Regions from separate parts of the Pseudoalteromonas sp. GB56 genome, predicted to be linked through region 1. Evidence: predicted binding sites of a transcription regulator. Region 1 holds the regulator's gene; each other region holds the start of a gene.
The links. The regulator sigma-54, encoded in region 1, starts transcription at its own class of promoters, with help from an activator protein. The targets are predictions, from matches to a motif close to GTTGGCACGNNNNTNGNNT.
Positions count from the first base shown of each region.

Region 2: ACH19P_RS05940 (flagellar assembly protein T N-terminal domain-containing protein) is a predicted target of sigma-54. The motif match lies at 2,079-2,097, and genes of this name have one in related genera.
Region 3: flgA (flagellar basal body P-ring formation chaperone FlgA) is a predicted target of sigma-54. The motif match lies at 3,963-3,981, and genes of this name have one in related genera.

Region 1 covers NZ_JBPCHK010000001.1:736,560-742,331, forward strand. Annotated here, with positions in the region: gene rapZ (RNase adapter RapZ) at 1-482, opposite strand, end outside; gene ptsN (PTS IIA-like nitrogen regulatory protein PtsN) at 513-959, opposite strand; gene hpf (ribosome hibernation promoting factor) at 961-1,248, opposite strand; gene ACH19P_RS03475 (RNA polymerase factor sigma-54) at 1,274-2,764, opposite strand; gene lptB (LPS export ABC transporter ATP-binding protein) at 2,788-3,513, opposite strand; gene lptA (lipopolysaccharide transport periplasmic protein LptA) at 3,510-4,043, opposite strand; gene lptC (LPS export ABC transporter periplasmic protein LptC) at 4,033-4,587, opposite strand; gene kdsC (3-deoxy-manno-octulosonate-8-phosphatase KdsC) at 4,584-5,135, opposite strand; gene ACH19P_RS03500 (KpsF/GutQ family sugar-phosphate isomerase) at 5,135-5,772, opposite strand, start outside.
Region 2 covers NZ_JBPCHK010000001.1:1,267,006-1,272,777, reverse strand. Annotated here, with positions in the region: gene ACH19P_RS05955 (EAL domain-containing protein) at 1-396, opposite strand, end outside; gene ACH19P_RS05950 (LapD/MoxY N-terminal periplasmic domain-containing protein) at 390-1,229, opposite strand; gene ACH19P_RS05945 (LPP20 family lipoprotein) at 1,540-1,938, opposite strand; gene ACH19P_RS05940 (flagellar assembly protein T N-terminal domain-containing protein) at 2,135-3,301, shown strand; gene ACH19P_RS05935 (glutathione peroxidase) at 3,473-4,207, shown strand; tRNA gene ACH19P_RS05930 (tRNA-Arg) at 4,210-4,284, opposite strand; gene ACH19P_RS05925 (FlgO family outer membrane protein) at 4,350-4,916, opposite strand; gene ACH19P_RS05920 (FlgO family outer membrane protein) at 5,021-5,413, opposite strand; gene ACH19P_RS05915 (hypothetical protein) at 5,432-5,749, opposite strand; gene ACH19P_RS05910 (FlgO family outer membrane protein) at 5,762-5,772, opposite strand, start outside.
Region 3 covers NZ_JBPCHK010000001.1:1,273,335-1,279,106, reverse strand. Annotated here, with positions in the region: gene flgE (flagellar hook protein FlgE) at 1-465, opposite strand, end outside; gene ACH19P_RS05995 (flagellar hook assembly protein FlgD) at 503-1,180, opposite strand; gene flgC (flagellar basal body rod protein FlgC) at 1,196-1,618, opposite strand; gene flgB (flagellar basal body rod protein FlgB) at 1,621-2,031, opposite strand; gene ACH19P_RS05980 (CheR family methyltransferase) at 2,105-2,938, opposite strand; gene ACH19P_RS05975 (chemotaxis protein) at 2,986-3,918, opposite strand; gene flgA (flagellar basal body P-ring formation chaperone FlgA) at 4,079-4,801, shown strand; gene flgM (flagellar biosynthesis anti-sigma factor FlgM) at 4,873-5,193, shown strand; gene flgN (flagellar export chaperone FlgN) at 5,186-5,611, shown strand; gene ACH19P_RS05955 (EAL domain-containing protein) at 5,625-5,772, opposite strand, start outside.

The sequences.
Region 1 (5,772 bases):
AGTAATGGTTTATCTTTCTTACCGAGGACTTTTTCACGCACCATTTCAGCTAACTGATGAACGCTGAGTTCGCTCGTATCGATAATAAAGTTAGCGTGCGAGATTAACACGTCTAACAGTTTCTTTTCCTCACGAATAGCAATGTCTAATGGCAGGTTTTGCATCGATAATGGGTGCAATCGACGTGTTTCAGAAAAACGTTTAATCAGCGTTTGCTCGTCGCTATCTAGATAAAATAGAGAGGGTTTTGAAAATGCAGGAAGATAAGCCAAGATATCACTGAATTCCTGCTCTTCTTTGGGTAAGTTTCGCACATCGATACTGACAGCGATTTTGTCGTAGTTGTCTGAGACACTGCGCACAAGAGCGGGCAGCAGATTAACTGGGATATTGTCTACGCAGTAATAACCTAAATCTTCTAATACGCGCAAAGCGACAGACTTACCTGAACCAGAGCGACCACTGACAATAATCAATTCCACTTTAATTCCCTTAAACTTCCTGTGACTAAATTAGGCCACAAATAGCTGATAGAGCTCCTGATCTGTGGTGACTGTTCTCAGCTGTTTGCACAATTGCTTGTCTTTAAGTCTATCAGCAATTTGCGCTAAGGTCTTGAGGTGTTGATCACACTGATTATCTGGTACGAGCAGTGCGACAAAAATATCAACAGGACGATTATCTATGGCATCAAAGTTAATGGCTTCGCGGTTGGTGACTATGATGGCAATGGTTTGTTCAATGCCTTCCAATCGACCGTGAGGAATTGCGACGCCTTTCCCAAAGCCAGTACTGCCGAGCTTCTCTCGCGCCAAAAGCGCATCGAGAATGGTTTGCTCGTTTAAATGCGGTGCGTGTTGATGAGCGACCTGTGCTAGGTACTCCAACATTCTTTTTTTGCTATTAAAAAGGACCGCAGCTTTGCTGCAGTCCTTGGAGAAAAGATGTTCTAAGCTCATTTTAGTGTCGAGATAATTTCTCTTTATGTTTAATTACTTGGCGATCCAATTTATCAATTAGGCCATCAATCGCCGCATACATATCTTGGTGCTCTGCGGTGGCAAATAATTCGCCGCCATTTACGTGAAGTGTTGCTTCTGCTTTTTGTGTGAGTTTCTCTATATCAAGGATGACATGCACATTATTAATATGGTCAAAATGACGCTCAAGTTTTGCAAATTTACTATTCACATAGTTACGAAGAGAGTCTGTGATTTCTACATGACGACCGGTAAGATTCAATTGCATAAGCATTTTCCTTCTTGTCTAACGTCTATATCAAGCTTTTACGTTGATTTGACGGTGGTATGGCTAACGATTCACGATATTTCGCAATCGTTCGTCGAGCCACTTTGATTCCTTGCTCTGCGAGTATATCGGCTATTTTGCTGTCGCTTAATGGCTTGGCAACATTTTCCGCCGCTACTAGCTTCTTGATTAATGCTCGAATCGCTGTGGATGAGCATTCACCTCCATTTTCGGTGTTCACATGGCTGGAGAAGAAATACTTCAACTCAAAAATCCCACGTGGCGTATGCATATATTTTTGGGTCGTTACACGAGAAATTGTCGACTCGTGCATCTCAACCATTTCGGCCACGTCATTGAGGACCATTGGTTTCATCGCTTCTTCGCCATGTTCAAAGAATGCCTGTTGTTGTTGAACAATGCAATTAGTTACTTTGAGTAAGGTATCGTTGCGTTGTTCCAGGCTCTTTATAAACCATTTAGCCTCTTGTAAGTGAGAGCGTATAAACTGGCTGTCACTTTGTGATTTACAGCTACGGCCTAATGATGCGTAATGATCATTAACTCGTATCTTCGGCATGCTGTCAGGATTTAACTCGACCAGCCAACGCCCTTTAACCTTCTTAACGGATACATCAGGAATCACGTATTCTGACTCTTCGCGCACAATAGTTGCGGCAGGTTTCGGACTCAAACTGTGTATCAGCGTCATCACCTCTTTTAACTGAGCTTCTTTAAGCTTAGTCTTTTTCATTAAGGTGCGATAGTCACGGTTACCTAGCAAATCAATGTAATTACAAATTACCTCTTTCGTTTCACTAAGCCAAGGGGTTTGAGGTGAAAATTGATTGAGTTGGATCAATAAGCATTCCTGTAGTGAACGCGCACCAATTCCAACAGGATCAAAGAGTTGTATTCTTTTTAGGACAGCTTCAATTTCATCTAGTTCGATTTCTACGTCTTGCTCCTCGTGATTTAAACTCTCGAGCAAATCTTCAGTAGAAACGGTTAGTAAGCCATTGTCGTCGATTGCTTCAATAATGGCTGTCGCAATCGCTTCATCGACTGGGCTAAATGGGGTGAGTTGCAGTTGCCACATCAAATAATCGTGCAGTGTCTCGGTGGTTTCACCTTGGTAGACAAACTCATCATCAGGCATTGGACCTGCTGAAGCTACGGGAGCTGCACTGATATATTCATCCCAAGATACATCCATGGGTAATTCATCACTGATCGAGTCGTTGTTTAATGCGTCAGAACTTTCTATTTGGTCGCTGCTTTGTGATTCAACATCGACTTTGTCTTCACCGTTTTGTAGGCGTTCGTTATCGTTCTTATCACTCGCGTTGTCAGCGTAATTTTCTTCTTCGACTTCTAAGAGTGGGTTAGCGTCAAGTGCTTCTTGAATTTCTTGTTGAAGATCCAAAGTACTGAGCTGCAACAAGCGAATAGCTTGCTGCAATTGTGGGGTCATTGTTAATTGCTGGCCTAAGCGCAGCTGTAATGATTGCCTCATGTACTCTAACAATCCTTTTGTTGTTATAGCCTAAATTGCTCACCTAAATAAACATCACGAACGGTTTGATCGGCGAGCACTTGTTGTGGTGTGCCTGACGCAATCAATTCACCGTGAGAGACGATATAAGCGGTTTCGCATACATCTAAGGTTTCACGCACATTGTGGTCGGTGATAAGTACACCGATGCCACGGTTTCGCAGGTGCTCAATGATTTTCTTTATATCTAACACCGAAATAGGGTCTACACCAGCAAAAGGTTCATCTAAAAGGATAAATTTGGGGTTTGCGGCTAAAGCGCGAGCAATTTCAACGCGACGGCGCTCACCACCTGATAATGCCATTCCAAATGAATCGCGAATATGCTGGATATTAAATTCGTCCAACAAGCTTTCTAATTGTTCCTCTCGGCCTGCTTTGTTTAGGTCCTTGCGCGTCTCTAAAATCGCCATCAGGTTCTGATAAACGGTGAGTTTTCGAAATATCGAAGACTCTTGCGGTAAATAGCCTATGCCCAGCCGCGCACGAGAGTGCATTGGCAGCAATGTGATGTCTTGATCGTCTATGCTGATCATGCCTTTGTCACTGGGTACCAGACCCACAATCATGTAGAAGGTCGTGGTTTTACCTGCGCCGTTTGGGCCCAATAAACCAACAATGCTGCCAGCTTTAACTTCCAGTCCTACGTCTTTTACAACTTCACGACCTTTGTAGCTTTTTGCTAATTTTTGCGCCTTCAATGTGGTCATGGTTGTTCCTTTTCCTCAGGCTTTTCTTCGCTCTGTGGTGTCAAAGTCGTGCGTACTCGTGTACTTGAATTTTTGTCTTTCTCGGCGCTGATGGTCTGTTTATCTATATCATAGCTGATAGTTTCAGCGATGATCTGTTGATCAGCCATTTCAATTTTTGCGTCACCTTTGATTTGTAAAATTTGCGTGGCAACGTCGTAGCGAATTTCTTTTGCAGAAGCGGTAATTTGCTGACCATCTTCCATGGTTTCTATATACATCGCTGGACTACCCGTGGCGATCAGCAGTTGCTTATTGTCACCCAGTTCTGGGCGGCGGTGCGCTTCTAAACGATCAGCTTTTATTTGACGATTACCATGAACGATGTGCACGTTTTTATCAAAAATAGTGATATTTTCTTTGATCATGGCAATTTGGTTATCGGCGTCAATTAACACTTCTGTCGTGTTGATTGTTTGTTCCGCGTGCGCGCCCATTGCGCTTAGGCTAAGCCCTAAACCAAGAATTAATGCATTGAATTTATTGGTCATAATATACTGTTCGCGTATGTTTTATTAATTCCACTATCTCTGTATTGATATCTGCTTTCAAGCCCTGACCTGTGATTAATACATCAGGCCCTCTGAGCTCAACGCTTTGCTCCGATTCCATTCGTTGCGCATCAATGTCTATTTGGATAGCCGCCGCTTTGACTTGTTCAATCATTGCCCCTTCTAATAAGTTGGTGGCAACAACGTTATTTTCCAAGATCAAAATATTATTGTTATATAAAGTGGCTTCGTCGGCAGTCAATCGCCAGCGTTCGCCATCGTTATACAGTGTAAATTCTGGTTTTCTAAAATGGGTGAAGCCAAGTTCTTCAAACATTTCCATTTGTTCAGCATAAACACTGTGGCTTAACGCCCCCTGATCGTTATAACTACGCTGTCGTAAACCAGTCGCTGTGTAATCAGGTGTCGCAATAGCTTGGTCCGTTTTCACCACCGTTTGTTCTTGCTTCATAAAATACGGTGCCCACAACCAAGCCATAATAGCGAGGAAAATGATGGAAATAAGCAACCGAGCATTGTTCATGAACTGGTACCTTTAGTGCCTAAGGAGTGACCTTGCGCCAACATCAATAAGTCAGTGAGTTCGCGCACGGCGCCAAAACCACCAGGCATCAGTGTCGTATAATGTGCGATGCGTTTGATTAGTGGGTGAGCATCATTCACGGCAACTGCAAAGCCGACTTTTTCCATGACCGGTAAATCTGGGCCATCGTCCCCGATATAAGCAACTTGGTCATCATTGAGTCCTAACGTGGCCTTGAGTTCTGCATAAGCTTCAAGTTTGTTCTCTTTGCCTTGATAGATATGCTGCACACCTAGGCTCGTCATACGGGTTTCAACGATGCGAGATTGACGGCCAGTAATAACCGCGACGCGGACACCCGAGTCCATCAAGGCTTTTATGCCAAACCCATCTTTGGTGTTGAAGGCTTTGAGTTCTTCGCCTTGATTGCCTAAGTAGATACGGCCATCAGAAAATACGCCGTCGATATCACATATCAGCAGCTTTACCCGTGAGGCTCTTTGCCACGCATTCTCTGCAATCGGTTGATATAACTCGCTAAATAGCATTAAAGCACTCCTGCTCTAAGTAGATCTTGCATATTGAGGGCACCTACAGGACGCTGATGTTCATCAACAACAATCAGACCATTTATACGTTTACGTTCCATCACATTGAGCGCTTCAGCTGCTAGCATGTTGGCCTTCGCTGTGGTGCAATTTGGCGTCATCACTTCCACAAGTGCGGTGCTGTGAATATCGATACGATGCTCAAGCACTCGGCGTAAATCACCATCGGTGAACAGTCCAACTAATTTGCCCTCATCATCGACGACTGCAGTCATGCCCAAGCCTTTGGTGGAAATTTCCAGTAGCGCGTCTTTTATGCTTTGTGATTGGTGTGAACGCGGCACATTATCACCGCTGTGCATCACGTCTTTCAGCGTTAATAATAGCCTCTTTCCAAGACTGCCGCCGGGGTGCGAAAGAGCGAAATCATCTGCAGTAAATCCTTTTGATTCTAGAAGAGCCACTGCAATAGCGTCGCCCATAGCGAGAGTCGCAGTGGTACTCGCCGTAGGTGCAAGTCCCAGAGGGCAGGCTTCTTTTGAAACGCCAATACAGATGTGTAAATCAGACAGCGTTGCCATACTTGAAGTGGCACTGCCTGTCATCGCGATAAGCGCGGCGCCAATGCGTTTGATAA
Region 2 (5,772 bases), 530 kb from region 1:
CTCTGGCTGTTGGATACGGAACACATTCTGACCAGAAGCGATTCCCAGCTTCAACAACCTGTGCGCCTCATCAAATAATAGCTGTGAGGATTCCACTTCACAGAAGCACAGTAAGCAGTGACGCAGGTGCACGATGTCTTGATAGTCAGCACTGAATTGGGCACCAAATTCTGTGAGCATTTTGCTTGTCTGTTCAGTGTCCAACACTGCATCAAAATACATACTGAACTCAGCTTGTTCAGTGCGGGCCAGCTGCCACTCATGTAACACCGCCTGTTGGGTTTGTGCAAAGCGGATTAAAACATTTGCGAGACGCTGCTGTGCTTCAATAAAATCTTGTTTATCTAGACTGTCTCTTAATTGTTCGTAGTTAAGTAGGCGAGCAACAATTAGCATCTGATTTCTTTGGCTTTTTTTTGTTTGCTGATTAAACCTGAAAGAAAGTGACGCTTAGTCGCAAAGCCCGTCACGTCATCGTGTTGAGCTAAATACTGCGCTCGTTTAAGGCGCTCATGTGCATCACTCATACTTTGACTTAAGCGATTTGCGAGGTGGTTCATTGTTAACATTAAGGTCGCAATTTCTTTTGGTTTGGCTGGCACCAATTGCTTAAACTGCTTTTGGGCTATGGCATCTGCCTGATTCTGTATTTGTTTTATGGGCGTTAATAACCAAAAGACAAATCCGGACACCAATAAACAGGTGATGAGCAATAATCCTCCCCCTGCCCACATAAATAATTTGGCGTTTCTCCACAGCGCTTGTGTTGCAGCAGTTTGCTGCGCTTGCACATACAAGACGCCATAAGGTGTTCCTTCATGTGTAATAATGGCCTTGCTCGGTGCAAACTCAAACGTACTCAAGTAGTGAAACCAGCTCGGCATCACTGAGTTTTCCGTATCACCATGGCGTCGTTCGATGATCACCCGTCCTCTGTTATCTTCCAATCGGAGTAAACTAAAGTGGCCACTTTCAAAAGTCTGTCGAACAAGCTTTTCTAACTGCCTAGGATTCTTTTGTAATTCACTGAGGGATAACGCTAACACCGCAGCTTGATCATCACTTTGTTGTGAGAGTTGCTCATATAAACTGGATTTCAGACTACTATTGGCAATTGCAAAGCCTGTAAGCACGCAAACTAATGTTACAACCAACATTAAAATCCATGCGTAAAGGTGCAGTGACAAGCGGGCGTTGGGGGCGCTAGGAACGCTGTTTATTTCAGCCATTCTTCCTCCATGAGAAAGAAAAACAAACATCAGGTGGACTTACTTGAAGCAACGCAAAAGCATCCTTGCTTCGAATTTCATTGGAGTTGGAACCAATGCGCAACGGGTATGAATAAATGCTCAACGTCGGTATTACTAGTTATTCTTTTTTTACAGCATAGCAGTGAAACTTCGCGACTTCACACTAAATTTACCCATTTTAAGCACAGACAGAAACTTATCAAAGTGATCTTTGTAATTTTCAAGCCAGTTTGATGGGCTTGATGTGCAAGTCAAAATACATCGCGTCGCGCATGGGCTGAACGGCTGCCTAGTAGTAGGTGACTTTCTTGACTTTGCGTGGCTTAGTTTCAGTAATATATAAATCGTAAACAAGTTTCATATCCAACTCTAGCTCAGTTGCATAGCTGTCGCCTACAACATAGCTGCGCGTTACACGAGCGCCACGAATGACACCTTGCACTTTCGCTTGAAGATAATCATCCCCTGCTACTGCATTGGCAATTGATGTATTACCTTTGAGCTGCTGACCATAGACCTGCTCAGCAAGTTCTCGGTAAGCTTCGATTTTAGAGGCCTTCATAGCCATTATTGATTTTTGCTCTGAGTTTTGCCCTGGCTGCGGTGCAATGGGTGCATAGCCAATTGCGCGAAGAATTGGGTAGTTGTCTGGTTGTTGTACGCCATATTCCACATGTTTATCAAACATAGCACTGCACCCCGAAAGGCCAATTAGGGCTAATAAAATTATTGCTATATGTCGTAGCATCTCTTTCTCCATCGACGAACGTTTGCTTCTATTAATATCTATGCACAATGAATGCCATCCTTAACCTTCTATACAACTAACTTGGTACGCTCTTTGCTTTTTCTATCCTAATGAAATTAATGAGCGGCTATTCGTTATGCGCCCTATTGTATTATTAATCGTTATTTTAATGGCTTTTAGCAGCGCCCACGTGCATGGCCAGTGGCTACAAACGACGGGTAGCGCATCAATGGAAGAGGTCTCCACAGAGACAGCTCGTTCCCAGGCAATCAGTGACGCTATAAAACAAGCGCTTCAGTATTCAGGGTTGAGCCTCTCAAGTGTGCAAACACTCACTAACGGTGTTCTTACTCAAGATAAGTTGTCACTCACTAGTCAAGGCGCTGTTGGCCAAATGCACGTGCTCGAAGAGCAACAAGAAAATGGCATGTTAACTGTGACCCTGCAAATTGAGGTATTGAACGAAGAAAATCAATGCCAACAAAGTAACGTAATAAATCACTTTGCATTAACTCGCACCGCGATGGAGAACCCACAACAAGCACGCGATGGTCAAATATTTGACATACCTAACGCCTTTACTAAGCAACTTTACGCGTTGATGAGCCAAGCTCAACTCAGTATGCAACCAACGGCCTTCTACCAAGACCCTATTTCAGTTAAAAGTTTCTTCAGTAACCAATATGCCTATGATGAAAATGTGATTGATTACATCAGCGATGCCAGTAACAGTCAGTACGTGCTGTTCTCACAAATAACAGATACATCCGTGGGAAATGAACATGATAAAGGGTATGCATTTTGGAAAGATGACAGTTATGAGCGTTACTTTAATGTCGAATTTATTTTATTTGATGGTTTGAGCTTTGAGAAAATCTGGCAAAAAGCCTATCAAACCCAAGCCTTGTGGGAGTTTGAGAAAACCGCTCTGGTCGATGTTAACAGCGGTGTGTTTTGGCAAAGCAAATATGGCCGCACCATCTCAGAATTAAGTGAACAGGTCATGTATGATCTCAATCAGACGCTACAATGCTTGCCAACCAAAGGGCAAATTAAACATATCGACGGCGACCAAGTAATCATCAACTTGGGACGCAGCAATGGCCTGAGTGAAGGTCAGCAACTGACTCTCGCGTACAGCAGTAATGCCATCACTTATGAGGGTAAGCATCTGCCCAAGCAAGTTACCTCGTTGTTTAGCGTTGAGATTAAACAGTTATACCAACACAGCGCTGTAGCAGTGAATACCTCAAAACGTCCTTTAAGCAACATCCAACTCAATGACTTAGTGTTGGTGAAGTAACCAACTGCAAGCCACAGAAAGGCTACTTTGTGGCTCTTCACTCAGGCGCAATTAGGTGCGCCTTTGCTTTAAACAATCAATAAAACTGATTACTTCAATTCATTAATAGCCTTTTACCGATTATAACGCCCATGTCAGACTAGGCTCATTATTTAAGAGGAATACGACATGATGAATGAATTGAAAAACAGTGAAGGTCAACATATCCCAGATGTGTCATTTGCTATTCGCGATGGCGAGCAATGGCTCAAGCTTACCAGCGAAGGAATCTTTAAAGGCAAAACGGTCATTGTTTTTTCTTTGCCAGGCGCATTTACGCCGACATGTTCATCAACCCACCTACCGCGATACAACGAGCTTGCTGATGTATTCAAGCAAAATGGCGTGGACGACATTGTTTGTGTTTCAGTCAATGACACCTTTGTTATGAATGCATGGGCACAGCACCAAGAAGCTGGCAACATTACCTTACTTCCGGATGGTAATGGGGAGTTCACTGATGGCATGGGGATGTTGGTCGATAAAAATGATTTGGGCTTTGGCAAACGCAGCTGGCGCTATTCAATGCTTGTCAAAGACGGTGTTATCGAAAAGATGTTTATTGAACCAAACAAGCCTGGTGACCCGTTTGAAGTGTCTGATGCAGACACCATGCTTGAATACATCAATCCACAACAAATCAAGCCACAACCTATCAGTATTTTCACAAAGCCTGGATGCCCATTTTGTACTAAAGCAAAAATGCTGCTTCAACAGCGTGGTATGGCCTATGAAGAAATCGTGTTAGGGAATGAAGTTACCATGACAACGCTTAAAGCAGTGTCAGGCAGAACAACTGTTCCGCAAATTTTTATCGGTGGAGAGCACATTGGCGGTTCGGACGAGCTAGTACTACATTTTAACTAGGTTGGCGGCCCCTGCAGGAATCGAACCTGCAACTACCCCTTAGGAGGGGGTTGTTATATCCATTTAACTAAGGGGCCACTGGCCCCATTATCAGCTAATTTAACCTTGAATAGCAACAACTTAAGAGTAATCAGCTAATAATCTAACCGTTCGACATCAAATCACTAATTACAAAGTATGGAATAAATTGTCGCGCACTTGCTTTAACGACTTGGTCTCGGGTCCCGACCACACGAGCATGTACGACTACGCCGTTTTGGCGGTACACCAAAGTCCCTGTCAATATATGGTCAATCCCCACATTCTTTGCAAGTTCTTCACTGTCTCGTGTGAGTACAAAATCCCCATCTTGTTGCACTTCAATATAAGGGGTTAACTTGTGTTCGACCGTTGAATAGCCAAAGCGCTGCAGATCGCCAAGTAGCTCTTGCGCAAGTTGGTTTCCCAAAGCGTTAGTACTATGCAGGGTATGATCGAAATCAACAAAACTTGCGACGGCAATATGACTCACATATTGGCTGGTCATGCTGTCACTCAGCTTAAGGGCCAACTGCTGCGTGTAGTCTCCAAGTTGTTTGTGATGTGTGCTTTGTAGTTTGGTGTCGACTTTTATTTCTAATGGGTTGATATCAACATGCGTTGAAGCGCCCATAGCTGCTGTGTTTATCGTCAGCACAAGCAGGCTCGGAAGTAATAGATGCAAACTCATGTTCTCTACTCAATTAGCTTTTTTAATGTATCGGCTGATTGAGCAGGAACTTTAATGTCATTTAAGCAGACTATATACGCTTGCAATGCGCTGTTGGTAGGGCGTTAATTCGCCTGTTTAAGTTCAACACCCGCATAGCTTGAAGTACTGAGTAATGAATCAACGACATCATGAGGCAACAGCCCTTGTGCTGATGCGATGACCATCTTTGATTTCAAACCAACGATACGCGCATTCACTAACACGCCACCTTGGTGCTTAACCAAGGTGCCAGCTAATACATGCGACATGGGGTGATCTTGCTCAAGCTCAAGGAAATCACGGCTAAATGTAAAGTCTCCCTGCGGTGTAACGCGGATATAGTCCATTGTTTTGTAGTCAATGACCGGAACACCAAACTCATGGAGTTCATGCATAAAGCTCTCAGCTAATTGGTTACCCAATAAATTGCCTTGCTGATAGTCACTGTCTAAAAATACGAAACTGGTTACCGCCATAGGCTGCAAAAGAGCGCCCTAATCTATGTTGCTAATCATGTCTTGCATTAACGCTTGCACATAATGATTAACATTCTTTACGCTTCTACTGGTGTTCAATTCTCGTTGGCCGTGAACCTGAATCGGGCTTGCCATGGTTTGATACACATTTACATCCGTACCAGAAGTATTACTCGCTGAAGCCCCAATGACCTGAACTTGCTGATTTGCCTGTTCATTTTGAGAAATTACATACTGTCTCATTTCATCTTCATCAGAAAACCATGCATTTGTGCCAGAACAACCACTTAGCATAACAATCATGCTTAGGGATAATGTGAAAGTTAATTTGTTCATGATGAATCCTCGTTAGTAGGCTC
Region 3 (5,772 bases), 540 kb from region 1:
ACCTGATGAGTCTGGGATCTGAATTGGATTTGCTGTACTCAAACTGACAGAAGAAGTGTCACCTGTCGATGGGTCTACTGGGAAGCTTTGTAAGAAGTTCCCCTTAGCATCAACCATAAAGTTGTTGTCATTCAGTTTGAACGCACCCGCTCGCGTATACGTTAAATCAGCAGATGCAATGCTCTCAGTCATCGCGAAATAACCATCACCAGTGATTGCCAAATCTAATGCGTTGTTGGTGAACTTCAATGAACCTTGGTGGAATTGCTGCGCCACCATGGTTGTTTGTACACCGTCACCACTTTTTGTTCTGCCTGCACTGAATACCGAAGCTGCGTATACATCTGCGAATTCGGCGCGAGACTCTTTAAAACCGGTGGTATTAACGTTGGCGATGTTGTTCGCAGTAACGTCAAGGTCTTTTTGGGCTGCCGCAAGCCCTGTTAATGCTATATTGAAACTCATGTTTCACCTCTTCGATTAGTGCCTATCGGCAAAGTCTTTATACAGAAATCTCAGCAACCTCAGACAGCCTTACCGCGCCCTCTTTGGTGTTGACGATAATCCCATTCGCGCCATTGATATTAACGCTTTCGATATTCTTAAACGTAGCCAGAGGCAATGAGTTAAACTCGCCGTTAACACTGCCCTCTGCAACAATTTGGTACTCACCTGGAGGGAATGGCTGACCGTCTTTGTCTACCCCGTTCCACTCAAATCGAATCGCTCCTGCTGCCTGAGTACCCAGATCAATCGTATCGACAATTTGTCCTGATTTATCTTTGATAGTGAGAGTCAAGTTATCGACTGCCTCAGGAGCAAGCACAGTACCTTTGCTCACTTCACCACTGTTTAGCTCAATAGTATCGGACTCAAGCAATGCTTTTTTTCCTACTAAAGTAGAGGCTTGCAATGCAGAATTAGACGTCATTGAAGCAGCTAAAGAAGCAAAGTTTTCATTTAACTTTGATATACCTTCAGCCATAGTGAAGTTGGTCATTTGCGCAATCATCTGGTCATTGTCCGCCGGTTTACTGGGGTCTTGATAAGACAATTGCTGAGTTAACAAGCTAAAGAAATCCTCTTGTGTTAACTCATCGTTTTTTTCCTCGGTTTTAGGCGTTGTATTGTCCCAATACAACGAGCCTACACCGGCGGTAGATTGCACATTGGTAGTCATGCTCTATCCCTCACTTTATCCACGACCAAGCTGTAATGTCTTTGTCAACATTTGCTTGGCTGAATCAGCTATTTGCACGTTGGTCTGATAAGAGCGTGAAGCAGAAATCATGTTTGCCATTTCCTCAACAACATTGACGTTTGGTTTATAGATGTAACCATTTTCGTCTGCCATTGGGTGACCAGGGTTGTATTCAATTTGCAGTGGCTTGTTACTTTCCACTACACCCAACACTTTCACACCAACTGACTCACCGTGCTGCTTACCCACTGCTTGCTGAAGTTCAGCGGCAAAAACAGGTTGGCGAGAGCGGTATGTTTGCTCCACCGAAGAGCTAACCGAGTTGGCATTTGCAAGGTTACTTGCTGTCGTGTTGAGACGCACATTTTGTGCACTCATCGCAGACCCTGATACATCAAATACGTTAAATAAACTCATGGTTATGCTCCTTGACCGCCTAGCGCTTTCTTAAGACCCATAATCTTCGAGGTCATAAAGCTTAGGCTGGCCTGATACTCTATTGCATTCTGTGTATACAAATTCCGTTCCACTTGTATATCTACCGAATTACCATCGCCTGTATCTGGTTGATTTGGAACGCGAAATTTTGTTTCTCCGGATGAAACCTGAGTGCTTGCGCTGAGGTGTTCTGGGTGTGTACGGACCATGCTGTTGCCATGCATCTGCCCACTTTTTGCCGCTTTTAAAGCGGAGGCAAAATCGATGTCTTTTGCTTTATACCCAGGAGTATCTGCATTAGCGATATTTGATGCTAATAATTCGGCACGCTGAGAACGTATGAGCATAGCGTGCGGATGCACACCAAATGCTTTATCGAAACTGATAGCCATAGCCTCTCCAATTTTTTGACTCTGTGAAGAGGGCTACAGCAATTCTTATACCATAGGTGTTAACACTATGATTTTATGATTTTTTTTGGTAGATAATTCCAGGGTTACAACGGATCATTTCAAATTGATCGCTCAACCCTGTCATAGATTCACTGGCTCCAAGAAAGAGGTAGCCGCGAGGATTTAGTGCTTGTGCAAATTGATTGATAATTTTTGCTTTTAACTCAGGTGAAAAATAAATCAAAACGTTGCGACAAAAGATAATATCGAACTTGCCTAACAGGGCGTATGAATCGAGCAGATTGAGATGACGGAAACTCACCATACGCTTGACGTTGTCATTCACTTTTGCCATGCCATTGCCACTGTCGGTAAAAAATTTCTTACGCCTTTCCGCGCTGAGGCCCCGTGCCAGTGCCAATGAATCGTACTCCGCGTTTTTACAAATATCGAGCATGGTATTAGAAATATCCGTTCCGACAATTTGTGCGCCAGACCCCAGCATGCCTGGGCGGCTTTGCTGATACTCGGCTATGGACATGGCAATCGAATAAGGCTCCTGCCCCGAAGAACTTGCCGCTGACCAAATTTTCACAGGCCGGCGTAAGTCTTTGAACTCAAGCAGTAAGCGAGTTTTTAATAACTCAAATGGATAAGAATCACGAAACCACAAAGTTTCATTTGTTGTCATCGCATCGACAACAGCGGCACGAAGTTGCCGCTCATGGGGACTGAGCGTTTTAACCACTAGCTGCGACAAGCTTTCAACATCGAAGCGCGCCATTAATGGCGCAAGACGGCTTTTCACGAGATACAGTTTATTCTCGCCAAGGACGATGCCACATTGCTGTTCCAAAAAAGCTCGAAACTGATTGTACTCGTTAAGCTCTAAGTGCTTATTTTCCAAATTACACTCTCTAAAATCAGGTTAACTTAGGCCAATATGCTGGGTCCCTAGTCGCAGTGGACCCACTTCTTCACTGCCGTTGCTAATTCGTCTGGATTAAACTTTGCAATAAAATCGTCTGCCCCTACTTTTTGAATCATGGCTTGGTTAAAGACACCGCTCAAAGAAGTATGGAGAATAACGTGCAAAGGAGCGAGCTTTGGATCCGCTTTAATTTCTGCAGTTAAGGTGTAGCCATCCATTTCGGGCATTTCTACGTCCGAAATCAACAAAGCAACACGCTCAGTAATATCATTTTGACAATCGAGCTGAGCTATTTCACGCAGGCGTATTAACGCTTCTTTACCATTTTTAGCGAGTTCTGTTTGCACACCTAAAGGCTCAAGTGCTCGTTTCACCTGATTACGTGCCACAGCCGAATCATCGGCAATAAATACGATACGCTCGCCTATATCTCGCTGCATTTCACCGTCAGAGATAATGCCTTCACTTACCTCGGTATTAACCGGGCTTATCTCGGCGAGAATTTTTTCAACATCGAGGATTTCGACTAGCTCACCGTCAATTTCGGTCACGGCGGTAAGGTAAGAATAACGGCCCGCCCCGGTTGGAGGAGGCATTATTTTTTCCCAATTCATGTTAACAATACGTTCAACGCCACCAACAAGAAAACCTTGAACGGTTCGGTTGTACTCCGCAATGATAACGAAACAATCTTTTAAATCTGTAATTGCCGGTCCACCTACAGCCATTGATAAATCTATCACAGAGATAGTTTGGCCACGGATGTGAGCAACGCCTCTAATGTATTGGTTGCTCTTTGGCATGTTGGTCAACGGTGGACACTGAAGTACTTCTCGTACTTTAAAGACGTTGATACCGAATCGCTGGCGTCCTTTCAATTTGAACAATAATAGTTCAAGGCGATTTTGCCCTACTAATTGGGTACGTTGATTGACGGAATCTAATATGCCAGCCATCGGATTCTCCTAGCATTAACTTTACTACTGCGTGTTCGCGCCAGATGGGAACGCTTTTTGCTTCTTATCAAATATATCAGCATAAATACGGCTGTGTGTCTGTTAATTGACACCCCCGTACTTATACCTTGTTTTACCCAATAAGCATAGTCGAAACACAATGAGTATGTTCAAAAAAATTCAATTATTCCATAGCTTATCGTTACTTTTAGTTATGGCTGTGAGCAGTGTTGCGGTGGTTCATGCTGGTGAAAATACCCTTTACGACCACGAGCGACTACAAACGCTAGCCGAACAACATATAAGCAACATAGCTAAAATTCTGCCGGATCAGCAACTCCAAGTTCACGCTGTGGATTTGGATTCGCGTATTCCCGAACGCTATTGTGAACAACTGCCAGAGATGGTTGCTGCAACCTCTCCCCCATTTAATCGGCAGGTAGCCGTACAACTTAAATGTAATTCTCCCGCTGTGTGGACACAGTATGTCCATGTTCGCATTGAAAAACTTTCTCCTATAGTGGTTGCGAAAGAAAACATCGGCCGCGGCCAATTAATCGATGCACAAAGCGTCACGGTCGCTATGCGTCCGCAACACTTTGTACGCGCCCAATATGTCGAAGAGCCTGAGTTAATTGTGGGCAGCCGCAGTAAGCGTAGTATTCGCCAGGGTTCACCTATCAACGCCAACCAGCTTTGCATGGTATGTAAAGGCGACAACGTTAATATTATCGCTACGATCAATGGGTTAACAATCAAAACCTCAGGTGAAGCACTGGAAGATGGCGCCATTGGCGACAATGTTCGCGTCCGCAATGTTAAATCGGGTCGACAAGTAAATGCACAGGTTACAGCGGTTGAAACTGTTACAGTTAATATTTAAATTTTGTGCTAAAGTTAGGACGCACATGGCCGATAACCTATGCAAAGGTCAATCTAGCTCAGGTAATACAAATGGTTAATCAAGTAAATAAAGGCCAACAAGGCTCGGTGTACAATACACCTCAAAGTAAAATTGAACAGCAAAAGACAAGTCAGTCGCAAACAACTGATGCGGCTAGCAAAGCGAATGTTAAAGCAGCAACAGATTCTGTTAGCTTGACACCTCAAGCACGCCAAATGAAGTCACTTCAAGAGAAAGCTGAGCGCTCTTCTGGTTTTGATGAGCAAAAAGTCGCTGAACTGAAAAAAGCGATTGCCGAAGGTAAATATCAGATCGACGGCGAAAAGTTAGCTAAGAATATCGCAGCGTTTGAGTTCGACTTGTATGGCTGATTCAGCGTTAACTCTAGCACTCACCCAACAGATTAATTGTCTGGAGGATTTACTCGCTTTGCTTAAAGATGAGCTTACGGCGATTGCGGGTAGAAGTGGTGCTGGGTTGAAAGAGCTTACGCCTCAAAAGGCTGAAGCGCTGAATCATATCCAAAAGCAAGATCAACACATCGCCCAGTTGCTAGCGTCTAAACCTGAGCCAGACGACCAAGAACAGCAACTTATTAAGAACGCCCAAGAATTGCTCGTGCAGTGTAAAGAGCAGAATCAAATTAATGCCCATGCGGCCCACCAAGCTCAGCTGAGTGTTAAGCAGTTGAAAGACATCTTAATTGGAGCGCCAAGTTCTATCACCTATGCTGCTGATGGCGGTATCAAACGCAGCGACAATACCTTAGTTCGCAACTTGAAAGCCTAAAGTACGCCCCCCCTTACTCGTGTACCAACCGCGCTTTCACTCCAAGACTACTGAGGAGTGACCAAGGCAACCTGTGTGCAAGTTCTTCAACCACCAACTCAATTTCAAATTGTTGTAGATGCGCACTGATTTCCCGAACCTGACGTTGCGTACTCTCGTCA